2 regions of the Thioalkalivibrio sp. ALE30 genome follow, and region 2 is predicted to be linked to the other one. Evidence: predicted binding sites of a transcription regulator. Region 2 holds the regulator's gene; the other holds the start of a gene.
What was found. The regulator sigma-54, encoded in region 2, starts transcription at its own class of promoters, with help from an activator protein. The targets are predictions, from matches to a motif close to TGGCANGNTNCNTGCTT.
Positions count from the first base shown of each region.

Region 1: D107_RS0106070 (PEP-CTERM sorting domain-containing protein) is a predicted target of sigma-54. The motif match lies at 5,364-5,380, and genes of this name have one in related genera.

Region 1 covers NZ_KB898170.1:231,558-238,790, forward strand. Annotated here, with positions in the region: gene prsR (PEP-CTERM-box response regulator transcription factor) at 1-531, shown strand, start outside; gene prsT (XrtA/PEP-CTERM system TPR-repeat protein PrsT) at 540-3,386, shown strand; gene D107_RS0106070 (PEP-CTERM sorting domain-containing protein) at 4,307-5,275, opposite strand; gene D107_RS0106075 (RND family transporter) at 5,656-7,233, opposite strand, start outside.
Region 2 covers NZ_KB898174.1:46,416-53,648, forward strand. Annotated here, with positions in the region: gene D107_RS0110500 (HAD family hydrolase) at 1-11, shown strand, start outside; gene lptC (LPS export ABC transporter periplasmic protein LptC) at 50-595, shown strand; gene lptA (lipopolysaccharide transport periplasmic protein LptA) at 576-1,103, shown strand; gene lptB (LPS export ABC transporter ATP-binding protein) at 1,100-1,870, shown strand; gene D107_RS0110520 (RNA polymerase factor sigma-54) at 1,959-3,440, shown strand; gene hpf (ribosome hibernation-promoting factor, HPF/YfiA family) at 3,457-3,795, shown strand; gene D107_RS0110530 (PTS sugar transporter subunit IIA) at 3,799-4,266, shown strand; gene hprK (HPr(Ser) kinase/phosphatase) at 4,318-5,349, shown strand; gene rapZ (RNase adapter RapZ) at 5,357-6,229, shown strand; gene D107_RS0110545 (PTS sugar transporter subunit IIA) at 6,281-6,706, shown strand; gene D107_RS0110550 (HPr family phosphocarrier protein) at 6,678-6,947, shown strand; gene D107_RS0110555 (PfkB family carbohydrate kinase) at 7,001-7,233, opposite strand, start outside.

The DNA of each region.
Region 1 (7,233 bases), on a different contig from region 2:
CGCAACGAGATCCCGGTGGACGTCCGCATCATCGGCGCCACCAATCAGGACCTCCAGGCCCTGATCCGGGCGGGCGACTTCCGCGAAGACCTGTTCTATCGCATCAGCGAGATCAGTATCGACATCCCGCCGGTGCGCGAACGCCAGGGGGATGCGACCCTGCTGGCCCACGCCCTGCTGGAGCGCTTCGCGCGCGAGCAGGGCAAGCCGCGCCGCGGCTTTACCGCCGACGCGCTGCGCGCGATCGAGGGCCACCCCTGGCCCGGCAATGTGCGCGAGATGGAAAACCTGATCCGGCGCGCCGTGATCATGGCCGACGGCAACCTGGTGACCGCGGAGGACCTCGGGCTCGAGGACCACGACCAGGAAGCGCCGCCGGAGCGTCTGCGCGAGGCCCGCGACCGGGCCGAATACCAGTCCGTGATCAAGGCGATGGGCCGCTGCAACGGCAACATCGCCCAGGCGGCCGATACCCTCGGCATTACCCGTCCAACGCTCTACGGCCTGCTCGACAAGTACGGGCTCAGATGAGGCACACCATGGTGACTACCCGATACACGAAACAAGCATCCGGCCCGGCCCGGCCCCGTCACAATGGGATACTGCCGGGACGCCTGAAGCCGCTGGCACTGGCGGTGGTCCTGGCCACCGGCGTGGGCCTGGCGGGCTGTGACCAGATCGGGACGGCCAGCGAACAGGACTACCTCGACCGTGCCCAGGCCCTGCAGGAACAGGGGGACTACCGGGGCGCCCGCATCGAGTATCGCAACGCCCTGCAACTGAACACCGATGCCCCGGCCACGCGCCGCAGTCTCGGCGTGGTGTATCTGCAGCTGGACAACCCGGAGGAGGCCCGCCGCCAGCTGGAACGGGCGCAGTCGCTCGGTATCCCGGAGGCGCAGGTGGCGCTGCCGCTGGCCGAGGCGTGGTTCGCGACCGACCGCTTCGCGCGGATCCGGGCGCAGTCGGTGCCGGAGGATCTCGCCGCCGAGGAGCGGCCACGGCTGCACGCGCTGCGGGCGGTCGCCTTTGCCGCCGTGGGCGAGCGCGACGCCGCGGAGGCCGAGCTGGCACAGGTCGATGCGGCCGAACAGGCGCCGCTGCAGGCCCTGGCGCATGCCCATCTGGCGATGGCCGAGGGTGATGCCGAGCGGGCGATGGCGTCCCTCGAACAGGCGCTCGATCAGGACCCCGAGCTGGCGCATGCCTGGAGCCTGCTGGGCGAGTACCGCCGTATCACCGGCGATTCCGAGGGCGCGGAAGAGGCCTTCACCCGGGCCATCGAGGTGCGCCCGGCTTCCGGACGTGACTACATGGCGCGCGCGATGGTGCGCCTGAATGCCGGCGATTATGAAGGGGCGCGGGCGGACGTCGACGGCCTGATGCAGGGTGGCTCGTCGCATCCCGGCGTGCATTACCTGGACGGGATGCTCCTGATGCAGGAGGAACGCTACAGCGACGCGCGCGCGAGTTTCGAACGGGCCGTGGCCGGCAATCGCACCTACAGCCCCGCATTACTGGGGCTTGGCCTGGCGCATCGCAGCCTGGGCAATCTGGAGCAGGCCGAGCACAACCTGAACCGCCATGTGCAGGAGAGCCCGGGATCGCTGCAGGGCATCCGTACCCTGACGGCGATCTATCTGGAACAGGATCGGGTGGAGGATGCGCTGCGGTTCGTGGACCGGGTCAGCCGCGACTACACCGGCGATCCCGCCGACATGGCGGAGCTGCGCGGGCGCCTGCTGCTGGTGGCCGGCGACTCCGAAGCCGGGATCGAAGCCTTGCGCGATGCCGTGGCCGCGAGCCCCGGCTCTCAGGGCCTGCAGGAACTCCTGGCGGTGGCGCTGCTCCGGGGTGGCGAGACCGAGGAAGGCCTGGACGTGATGCGTGCCGCCGGTGGCGGCGAGGTTACGGCGCAACAGGTCGATACCACCATGGTGCTCTACCTGCTGCAGGCGGGTCGCTATGACGAGGCGCTGGAACGCGCCCAGCGCCTGCAGGAGCTGGAGCCGGAGGCCGCCGGACCGCTGAGTCTCCAGGGCGCCGCGCTGATGGGACTGGACCGGACCGACGAGGCGCGCGCCGCGTTCCGCGAAGGGGTCGAACGTGACCCGGACGATATCTCCGTGGCGATGAACCTTGCCAGCCTGGAATTGCAGGCCGGCAACCGTGGCGCGGCACGGGAGGTCCTGGAAGCGATTCAGGATCGCCACCCCGGGCATGCCCGCTCCGCGCAGCGCCTGGCCAATCTGAGTCTCCAGGACGGGGACCAGCAGGGCGCCGCCCGCTGGTTTCGGGTGGCGATCGAGTCACAGCCCGAGATGCTGCCACCGCATCTCGCGCTGGCCCAGATCCAGCTCCAGGGCGGCCGCCCCGAGCAGGCACTGGAGACGCTCGAGGCCGCGAGTGAACATCATCCGGACAATCCCGACCTGCTGTATGCGCTGGCCGATGTCCAGCAGACGCTCAATCGGCCCGATGCCGCGGTCGCCAGTCTCGAGGCGGCCGTCGAGCAGGCGCCGGACAATGTGAACCTTCGGCTTGCCCTGGCCCGCGCGCATGCGCAGGCCGGTGACGAGGCCGCCACCGAGGCCACGCTGCGCGAGCTGCTGGAACGCCAGCCGGAACATTACCGGGCCCGCGTGCTGCTGGCTCGAGGGCTGGTCAACCAGGAGCGCACGGAGGACGCCCGGCCGCATCTGCAGCGGCTGGAAGAACGCTTCGAGGATCGCAGCGAGGTCCAGGCCCTGCTGGGACGTGCGGCCCTGCAGCGGGATGATCCCGCGGCCGCCGTGCGGCACTACCGGGCCGCGCTGGCGGACCCGGGTGGCCAGCGCCGGGACTGGGTCCATGAACTGGCCCGCGCGCAACGGGAATCCGGCGAGTTCGAGGCCGGCCAGGCCACGCTGGAAGGCTGGCTCGACGAGCACCCGCAGGACCTGGCGACCCGGCACATCTATGCGGCGCAGCAGATGGGGGCCGGCGACGAGCCGGGCGCGGTGGCCTCGTACCGCCGCATCGTCGAGCAGGATGCGGACGACGTGATTGCCCTCAACAACCTGGCCTGGACCCTGCGTGAACGCGAGACCGAAGAGGCGCTCGGACACGCGCGCCGGGCCGCCGAACTGGCCCCGGAGGCGCCTCCGGTGCTGGATACGCTGGCCGTGGTGCTGATCCACGCGGGCGAGCCGGCCGAGGCCGCGGATATCCTGGGTCGCGCGCACGAGCTGGCTCCGGAGGATCCGGGCATCCAGTACCACCTGGCCTGGGCGGAAAGCGAACAGGGCGCACGCGACGCCGCCGCCGACCGCCTGCGGCAACTGCTGGAGGCGCACGAGGCATTCCCGCAGCGGGCAGACGCCGAGGCCTTGCTCGACCGCCTGTAAGCCCGAAGACGTCCGACGTTCGAAGGGGCTGCCACAGGCAGCCCCTTTTTTCATGCCTGCCCGCACGCCTGCACGGCCGGGATGACGGTGTGTGGGGGTATGAGGCCGGGAATCTGGATGCCCTGTTCCGCCCCCTGTGGGAGCCTGCTCGCAGGCGAATGCCCCTGCCCGCGTCCGGCTCTGGCAGGAGCTTCGCCTGCAAGCAGGCTCCCACAAGGATGTTTCCACCGCGCACCCCTCTGTCGTCATCCCGGAGACCGCGCAGCGGTTATCCGGGATCTGCCGGGATCTGCCGGGATCTGCCGGGATCTGCCGGGGGCTGGCGCGGCGTCGGTGGCGGGGGTGGGAGATCCCGGCTCTTCGCTTCGCTACGGCCGGGATGGCGGAGTGTGGGGGAGTGCAGCGGTGGGGAATCCGGATGTCCTGATGTGACCCCTTGACCCCTGTGGGAGCCTGCTCGCAGGCGAATGCCCCTGCCCGTGCCCGACTCTGGCAGGGGCTTCGCCTGCAAGCAGGCTCCTACAAGGATGTTTCCACCGCGCACCTCCCTGTTCGTCATCCCGGAAACCGCGTAGCGGGTATCCGGGATCTTCAGGGCTGGCGTGGCGTTGGTGGCAGCGTCGGGAGATCCCGGCTCTTCTCTTTGCTGCGGCTGGGATGACGAGGTGTGGGGGAGCGCTGGACCTGGGGTGACGCGGGTGTGTGGGGGGCGTGGTGTCCGGGGCGGATTGAAGGGCGTGGGGGAAGGCTCTGACTGGGGTGTAGATGATGGTGGTGCGTGATGGTTGGTATGCCCAGGGCTGGGCGTGGGGTTGCCGTATGGGCCGGGGCCGGGCAGAAAAAAGGGCTCCGCGGAGGGAGCCCTTAACTCGGTGACCCCACAGGGGGGAGTGGGTCACCAAGGCTGTTGGTGGTGCGTGTTATGCGGCCTGGCGGTGGGTGCTGTTGGAGCGGCGGCGCATGCCACCGACGCCGATGAAGCCCGCCAGGATCAGCAGGGACAGACCCATCAGCGCCAGGGTACCCGGCTCCGGCACCGCGAAGCGCAGGCTGCCGTCATGGGTGGACTGGGTTTCGCTGAACAGGCTTTGCCCATCGCGCTCGTCGCCGTAGACATTGTTGGCATCAGCACCGAAGAAGGTCTCCGGCGGCGGTTCCTGGATGGTGCCCGCGCTGGCAAAGGCCGAGACGATGAACGTCGGGGCGCCTTCTTCGTCTTCGATCAGGTCTGCGAAGTCGATGCCGTCAGCGGTGAACCAGAAGCCCGGCAGCACGCTGGCCACCTGGAATTCGAAGGTGAAGGTCCCTTCGATGAAAGCCCCGCCCTGGCTCTCGAATTCCAGGATGCTGTTACCCGATTTCAGGGTCATCTCCATGACCTGTTCGCCAGCGCTGAAGTGGGCCTGCGCCGCTTCATAGTCTTGGCCGAAACCGGGGTTCGGGTCGGCCATGAACAGACTAAAGCAGCACCCGACCCCGGTATAATTGGCGTTGACGACATAGTTTCCGCCCACGGTACCGGTGCCGGTAATCACGCCGCGGAGCTCGTCCCAGAGCAGCCCCATAGAGTATGTACCGCCAAGGAAGTCGGGGCCGGACTGGGGTGCGGCACCGCCAGCGGAGGTCCGGAAGGACCCGGCATCGCCGTAGCCACGGTCATAGAACACATCGCCAACCTGAACCGGGTCCAACGGATCCTGAACGTATTGGAAGGTCTGGGTGTTCAGGTCGAACTGGATACGGCGGACGTTTTCGACCGAACCGCTGTAGTTCGTGGTGGCGTCGAGGTTGATGTCGAAGTCAATGACTTCCGCTGCCGTCGCCGTACTCGCACTGGCGGCGATCATGCCGACACAGAGCGAAGCGAGAAGTACTTTTTTCGCGTTCATGGGGCTCTCCTGATGCTCAATTTACAGCGATTCAACCATCGCCGGGGTCTGGCCTGGTGGCCGTGTCTGTTGCTTTCGGTTGAATACAAAGCAGGCTCCGTGCCAATTTCCCGGCTCGGGGTGGAGGCCTCTCAAGACATTGAAAATAAAGGAGGAAAGTGGGGGTCATGTGCTGGGCCATGGGCCGCGTGATCGCAGGAGGGTCTTGTGGCCGGGGAACTGTAAAGGGTGTCGACGAGCGGGCCGGCTGGATGAGGCCGTCAGGACGCCCGAAACCGCAGAAACCGGTAAAGAATCTGCAAAAACAAAGGGTTGTGCGGATTACTTGGCTTGTAAAGCATCTCGACAGGCCGGTCGCCAGAGGCGCGGCCGGGGCGCGGTCAGGCCGTGCGGGCCCGCGCGAGCCGGTGCCCGACGACCAGCAGGGCCGGTAGTACCAGCAGGTCGAACAGCAGCGCCGCGATCAGCCCGAAGGCGGTCAACCAGCCAAAGGCGGCCGTGGGCTGGAAGTCGGACAGGGCCAGCAGCAGGAACTGGCCCACCAGCACGATGGTGGTGGCGGTGATCGCGCGCCCGCTGCGGCGGAAGCTGCGGGCGAGCGCCCAGGCAACCGGGCTGCCCCGCCCGCGCCGCTGACGATAGTTGTGCAGGATGTGGATGGTGTCGTCCACGGCGATGCCGATGGCGACACTGGCAATCATGGCCGTGGCCATGTCCAGCCAGATGCCGAGCAGGCCCATCAGGGCGAAGATCATCGCCACCGGAGCCAGGTTGGGGATCATGCTGAGGACGGTCAGCGGGATCGAGCGCCACATCAGCAGCATCAGCAGCGTGATCATCGCGGCCACGGCATACAGGCTGTGTAGCTGCCCCTCGATCAGTAACCGCTCCTGGTCCGCGAACAGTCGGGCCATCCCGGCCATGTCCCATTCCAGGTCGGCCGGCGGGTTGGCTTCCAGGTGGTCGCGCAGATCGTCCATCAGTGCGTTGATGGCCCGCGCCCCGTGGGCGTTCAGGTTGAGCAGGATGCGGCTGCGTTCGAAGTCGCGGTCGACGGCATCGAACAGGTCGCGGCCGTCGTAGATGAACAGGTACTGGGCGACCAGGTTGGGGTCGTCCGGGATGCGCCGGAAGGCCGGGTCTTCCTCGTTGAAGGCCCAGTGCATCTCGGCGACGAGATCCGGCAGGGACAGGCTGTAGTCCACCTCGGGGCGCTGGTCCAGCCAGTCCTGCACGCGCTGGATGGCCAGCATCCGTTCCGGGTCCTGCAGGCTGTCCCAGTCCGGCCCGTCGAACACCACCTCCAGCGCCATTACCCCGGAGAGTTCGTGCTCCACCGCGCGGGTCGCCTGGGTGATCGAGTGGTCGTCGTCGAAGAAGGCGTAGAGATCGGTCTCGACCTCGACATGCCGGATCTGCGGGATCGCCAGCGCCACCAGGATGGCGGTGGCCAGCAGGACCCAGCCGGCGCGGCGGATCGCCAGGTGTGCCGCCAGCGCGGTGAAGCGGTCGAGCAGGCGCAGGCCGCGCTGCGGGGCGAGCCAGTCGCCGCGATCCCAGCGCACCATGATCGCCGGCAGGAGCAGCAGCACGACCGCCGCGGCGAGCAGCACGCCGAAGGCCCCGATCAGACCGAAGGTCTCGATCGGCCGGATGCTGCTGACCTGCAGCGACGCCAGCCCCGCCGCGGTGGTCAGCGCCATGAACGCGGTGGGACGGGCCACGGCGGCCAGCGCCGCCTCCACGCGGGCGCGTCCCCGGTGGCCGCGCTGCGCGGCATGCAGCAGGGCGTTGAAGAAGTGCATCAGCATCGCCACCGTCAATGCGGTCAGCAGGGGCGGCAGGATGGCGGAGATCAGTGTGAACGGCCGGTCGAGCAGGATCAGCAGGGCGATCGCGGGCCCGGTGACCGCGCTGATTGTGGCAGCGGACAGCACGACCACCAGCGGGCGCCGGAA
Region 2 (7,233 bases):
TGAACGGATGAGCCGGCGGAGACGCAACCGGTACGGTCTGGCGCCGCCGTTGATCCTGTTCACGCTGGCGTGCGCAAGCCCCGCAACCGCCGAGGTCACCCCGCCCGAGGGCGAGGTGACCCTGCAGATCGACGGATTCACGCTGCACGCCACCGGCGACGACGGTGAGCGGACCCACCGGCTGCAGGGCACCCGACTGCGCGAATTCGGCCGCGACGGGCCGCAGTGGGTGGATGACCCGGAACTCGACCTGTTCGCCGATGGCGGTATCGAATGGCGCTGGACCGCCCCGGCGGCCCTGCACCGCCCGGCTGACGAAACCCTGGACCTGGTCGGCCCCACCCACGGCGTACAACCAGCCCGCGGCGAACGCGTGCAGACGGTCATCGACTCGCGGGATATACGCATCGCCACAGACACCATGGTCGCCACCTCGGACGCCCTCTCCACCCTGAACCAGCCCGGGCTGTTCCAGCGTGGCACCGGACTGCGCGTGGACTCGCGAGCGGATACCATAGAGCTGTTCCATGACGTGTACTCGCTCTACAGCGAGGCGAGCGAGGAGGACCCCGCGCATGACCCCGATCCCGAATAGCCGCCGCCTGCCGGGCCTGCTTGCGGCGGCCGGCCTCCTCTCCGCCCTGCTGGCGACGCCGGCCCTGGGCCAGCAGGGATCGGGACCCTCGCTGCCGGTGGAGATCACCGCCGACCACGCGGAGATGGACGAACGCCAGGGCCTGGGCACCTACACCGGGGACGTGATCGTGATCCGCGGCGACATGACGCTGGAGGCCGACACGGTCTACGTGCGTACCCGGGATCGTCGCCCCTACGAGATGGAGGCCCACGGCGAGCCAGCCCGCCTGGAGTCCCCCGACCCCGAGACCGGCGAGATGCGCATCGCCACCGCGCTGCGCATCGACTACCTGCTGAACGAGGACCGCATGATCCTCACCGACCAGGCCCATGTGATCACCGCCAGCGAAGAGGCGCGCGGCAAGCGCATCACCTACGACCTGACCACCGACGTGATCGAGGCCGAACGCGGCGAGGGCGACAGCGAACGCGTACGCATCACCATCCAGCCACGCGACGACGAATGAACGCATTCGCCACCAGCCCGGCGCCAGCACCCGCCGAGGCCCGTGATCGCCTGATCGGGCGCGAACTGACCAAGCGCTACGGCCAGCGCACCGTGCTCGACCAGGTGGATGTCGACCTCGCACCCGGTGAAGTGGTCGGCCTGCTGGGTCCCAACGGCGCCGGCAAGACCACCTGCTTCTACAGCCTGGTCGGGCTGATCCGCCCTAACGCCGGGCGCATCACCCTGGGCGGGCACGACATCACCCGCGCGCCCATCCACGTGCGCGCCCGCGCCGGTCTCGGCTACCTGCCCCAGGAGGCCTCGATCTTTCGCCGCCTGAGCGTGTGGGACAACCTGCAGGCCGTGCTGGAGCTGCGCCCCGGCCTGGACCGCCACGAACGCCGGCGTATCGGCGACGCGCTGATCGAGGAGTTTCAGCTCGAGACCGTGCGCCACAGCCCCGGGATCGCGCTGTCCGGCGGCGAACGCCGGCGCGCCGAGATCGCGCGCGCCCTGGCCGGTGACCCGCAATTCATCTGCCTGGACGAGCCCTTTGCCGGGGTGGACCCGATCTCGGTGGGCGATATCCAGGATGTAATTCGCCACCTTGCAGCGCGCGGCATCGGGGTTCTGATCTCCGATCACAACGTGCGCGAAACCCTCGGGATCTGCCACAGGGCCTATATTCTGAGCGAGGGGCGCCTGCTGGCCGCCGGGACACCCGACGAGCTACTGGCCGATCCCCAGGTGCGCCGGGTCTATCTCGGCGAGAATTTCCGCCTGTGATGCCGGCACGCGCACAACCCGCGCCGGTGCACAAACCAGAGGCACGATTTAAGATCGCTCTTATGGTCACCCGCGACCCGCATAGCCAATGCTGAAACCCGGCCTGAATCTTCAGCTGGGTCAGACGCTCACCATGACCCCGCAACTGCAGCAGGCCATTCGCCTGTTGCAGCTGTCCACGCTCGAACTACAGGTGGAGATCCAGCAGGCGCTGGAGAGCAACCCCATGCTCGAACAGGTGGAGGACGAGGACGACATGGGCGGGGCCGAGCGCCTGGACGCGGAGGGCGAGGTGGTGGAAGGCGACCGCATGGAGGCCACCACCACCAGCGATGACGTGATTCCCGAGGAGCTCACCACCGACAGCCGCTGGGACGACATCTACGAACCGCCGCCCGCCCCCAAGGGCGTGGATGACCGCGACCCGCTGGAAAACACCAGCGACGACGACGGCGAGGGCCTGCAGGACCACCTGCTGTGGCAGCTGCACCTGAGCCACCTGACTCCGCGCGACCAGCGCATCGGCGCAGCCCTGATCGACGCGATCAGCCCCGACGGGTATCTCGAAGGCGACCTCGAGACGCTGGCCGAGACCATCAGCCGCGGCGAGGAAGAACCCGTCGGCGTGGACGAGGTCGAGGCAGTCCTGCACTGGATCCAGCAGTGCGACCCGCTGGGCGTGGGCGCGCGCGATCTGCGCGAATGCCTGGAGATCCAGCTGCGCGAACTGGCCCCGGACGCCCCCGCCCGCGAGGCCGCCCGGGCGATCCTGGAACACGGCATGGACAGCCTGGGCAAGCGCGATTACAAAGCCCTGCAACGCCAGTCGGGTGTGCGCGACCCGGACGAACTGGCGCGTGCCCTGGACTTGATCCGCACCCTGAACCCGCGGCCGGGCGCGCAGATCAGTGCCGCCACCTCCGAATACGTGGTGCCCGATGTCTACGTGCGCCACACCCCGGAGGGCTGGCGCGTGGAGCTGAACCCGGAGATCGCGCCACGCATCCGTATCAACGACCTCTACGCCGGCATGGTGCGCCAGGTATCGGATGCCCGCGACAGTGCCTTCATGCGCGACCAGCTGCAGGAGGCGCGCTGGTTCCTGAAGAGCCTGCACAGCCGCAACGACACCCTGCTGCGCGTCGCCGAGGCGATTGTCCATCGCCAGCAAGGCTTCCTGGAACATGGCGAGGTCGCGATGCAGCCACTGATCCTGCGCGATATCGCCGAGATCCTGGAGATGCACGAATCGACCATCTCCCGGGTGACCACCCAGAAATACATGCACACCCCGCGCGGAGTCTTCGAGTTCAAGTATTTCTTCTCCAGCCACGTCGGCACCAACGACGGTGGCGAGTGTTCCGCCACCGCCATCCGTGCCATGATTCGCGAATTGATCGACGACGAACCCGCGAACAAGCCGCTCAGCGATGCCCGGCTCGCCCAGATCCTGGCGGACCGGGGCATCAATGTGGCGCGTCGCACCGTGGCCAAGTACCGCGAGGCGATGCACATCCCTTCATCCAGCGAACGCCGGCAGATGGCCTCCATGCCCACCGGCCACAAGTAACCAAGGAGTCCCGACCATGCAGATCAACCTGACCGGCCACCATGTGGACCTCACCGACGCCCTGCGCGACTACGTCAACGAGAAGTTCGCGAAGCTGGAGCGCCACTTCGACAAGGTCATCGACGTGCACGTCGTGCTGACCCACGAGAAGACCCAGAACCAGTTCAACAAGGCCGAGGCGAATCTCCAGGTCAGCGGCAATCACATCCACGCCGAGGCCTCCCACGAGGACATGTACGCCGCCATCGACGCGCTGATCGACAAGGTCGACCGCCAGCTGATCAAGCACAAGGAAAAGGTCAAGGATCATCACCGGGCCGAGGGCGCCCAGCGCAACCGCGAGCAGGCCTCCTGACCCATGTCCATTGCCGAGCTGATCACCGCCGAGCGCATCCGCCTGGAGCCGGAATGCTCCAGTCAGAAGCGGGCCCTGGAGGCCCTGTCGGAACTCCTCGCCGGCGGCGGTGATGCCGGCGGACCGGGCAGCACCGCGATCTTCGAGGCCCTGTCCGCGCGCGAAAAGCTGGGCTCCACCGGCCTGGGCCATGGGGTTGCGATCCCCCATGGCCGCCTGGCCGATCTCGAGGCTCCGCGCGTGGCCGTCCTGCGCCTGGAGAGCGGCGTCGACTTCGACGCCATGGACCACGAGCCGGTCGATATCCTGATCGCCCTGCTGGTCCCGGAGGCCGCCACCAGCGATCACCTCGACCTGCTGGCCCAGCTGGCGCGCGGGCTTTCGCAACCGGACACCATTGCCGCCCTGCGCCGGGCCAGCGATGCCGCCAGCCTGGAACAGGAACTCGTCCGCCGCTTCCGCGAGGGCTGATCCCGTGCGCCCCGCACCCTGCCACGCCACCGGTCCCCGCCGGCCCTGCTCATGAACGAGGCACTGGGCGAAGGCGGGATTGCCCGCGACATCAACGTGGAGAGCCTGATCCAGGCCATGGGCAACCGCCTGGATCTGCGCTTCGTGCATGGCGAGCACGCCGCCCACGACCGCAAGCTCGTCGGCGAGGACGGGGATGACCTGCCACTGGCCGGCCACCTCAACCTGATCCGCCCCAACCGCATCCAGGTCATCGGGGACTTCGAGGCCCGCTACATCGCCGGCCTCAGCGACGACCAGCGCAACGACCTGATCCTGGAGATGGCCCGCACCGGCACCACCGCGGTGATCTTCGCCGAGGACACCTGCCCGTTCTCGGAGATGCCCCATGCCCCGCAGGAGGCGCTGCCGCTGATCCTGTGTTCCAGCACCAGCAGCCACGAGATCATCGCGCTGCTGCGCTACTTCCTGCAGCAGCGTCTGGCGCACTTCGAGGTGCGCCATGGCGTGTTCATGGAGATCCTCGGCATCGGCGTCCTGATCAGCGGGGCCTCCAGCGTCGGCAAGAGCGAGGTGGCGCTGGAGCTGATCTCGCGCGGGCACCGCCTGATCGCCGACGATGCCCCCGAGTTCGCGCGCATCGCCCCCGACATCGTGCGCGGTCACTGCCCGGCCCTGCTCCAGGACCTGCTCGAGGTACGCGGCCTGGGGGTGCTGAACATCCGCGCGATGTACGGCGACTCCGCAATCAAGGGCGGCAAGTACCTGCGGCTGATTATCGACCTGCGCGATCACGGCGAGCCCTCTCCGGTCCCCGACGACCGGCTGAACGGGCGCCGCGGCGAGATCGACATCCTCGGCCTGCGGATTCCGCTGATCAGCCTCCCGGTGGCGCCGGGTCGCAACATCGCGGTGATGATCGAGGCCGCCGTGCGCAACCACATGCTGCACATGCAGGGCTACATCGCCGGGGATGACCTGCGCGCCCGCCAGCGCCGGCAGATGAGCGGCGAGGCCGAGGAGCCGCCCTACCACCGGGCCGTGCCCGCCACGACCGTCCCTAACCCGGACCCGGAGGGCTGAGTCCGCCATGCGCCTGCTGATCGTCAGCGGTCTGTCCGGATCCGGCAAGACCGTCGCCCTGCACACCCTGGAGGACGCGGGCTATTTCTGTGTGGACAACCTCCCGCTGCCGCTGCTGCCGGACCTGATTCGCCAGGTGCGCCAGGGCCACTACGACACCGAGGGCGATCGCCATCTGGCGGTGGGCGTCGACGTGCGCAGCGGGCTGGAGGCCCTGAAGGGGTTTGCCAGCCTGCTGGCCGGGCTACGGGCGGAGGGCCTGCAGGTGGAGGTCCTGTTCCTGCAGGCCTCAAGCGACGTACTGCTGCGGCGCTACCACCTGACCCGGCGGCGTCACCCGCTGGCGCGCGATGGCGTGCCCCTGGTGGAGGCCATCGACCGCGAACGCGAGTGGCTGGGCCACGTCGCGGCGGAGGCCGACCTGACGGTGGACACCTCGCGGCTGTCGATGCACGACCTGGCCCGTACCCTGCGCGACCGCATGGGCGAGCGCGGAGAGCACGAGCTGTCCCTGCTGTTCCAGTCCTTCGGCTTCAAGCACGGCGCGCCGATGGACTCGGACTTCGTATTCGACGTGCGCTGTCTGCCCAACCCCTACTACGAACGCGAGCTGGCCGGCCTGACCGGCCGCGACCCGGCCGTATGCGAGTTCCTCGAGGGGCACGGGGAGGTCGCGGCCATGTTCGACAGCATCCAGGGCTTTCTCTCACAGTGGCTCCCGCGGCTGCTGGAGGACCACCGCAGTTACGTGACGGTCTCGATCGGCTGCACCGGCGGCCGACACCGCTCGGTATACCTGGTCGAACGCCTTGCGGGGGCGTGGCGGGACCGGGAACATGTTACTGTTAGCACCCGTCACCGCGAGCTGGGCAAGCAGTAACCACGAAGCGCGGGGGCAGGCCCCTACGGAACCCGCAATTGGAGCAGATCCATGGGCGTTGGTCTCATTCTGATCACGCATCAAAACCTGGGCGACACCCTCTTGCAGACCGCACAAAGCATGCTTGGCGGCCTGCCCGATGACTGCGAGTCCATGGCGATGTCCCAGAACGACGACCCCGACGAGGTCCTGGCCCGCGCCCGCGAGCGCCTGACAACTCTGGACAGCGGCGCCGGGGTACTGATCCTGACCGACATGTTCGGTTCCACCCCCTCCAACGTCGCCAGCCGAGTGGCTCGCGGGGCCAACGCGCGCGTGATCGCCGGGATCAACCTGCCGATGCTGATCCGCGTCCTCAACTACCAGCATCTCCCGCTGACCGAGCTGGTCAACAAGGCCCTGTCCGGCGGGCATGACGGAATCCTTCTCTGCGACCAGGAGTGCAGCGATGCCGCAGCGCGTAGTCCCCATCGTTAACCGCCTGGGGATGCACGCGCGTGCTGCGGCCAAGTTTGTCAGCCTGGCCAGCCAGTACGCCGCCGATGTCACCGTCTCCCGCAACCAGCAGGAGGTCAACGGCAAGAGCATCATGGGGGTCATGATGCTGGCCGCGGCCCAGGGCAGCGAGATCACCATCGAGACCGAAGGCGAGGATGCCCCCGAGGCGCTGGACGCGCTGACCGAACTGGTGGCCGACCGTTTCGGCGAAGAGGCCTGACCCCCTGACGCCTGTGTGCCGCTGAACAGGCGGCTACCCCCCTTCTCCCGGCCCTAACCCGGCCCGACGCCGAGGTCGGACACCTCCGCCGCCAGCCCCTCGAACCCGAGCTGCGCGAGCTTGCGCTCGGCCAGGCGCACGGCCGCGTACAAGGCCTGCTCGGGGGGGGTGCCGGAGACCAGCGCATCGATCAGGCCGGCATTGAAGGCATCTCCCGCGCCCACGCTGTCCACCACCTGCAGTCCGGGCGTGGGTGCACAGTGGTGGATCGCGCCACGGGCAGCCA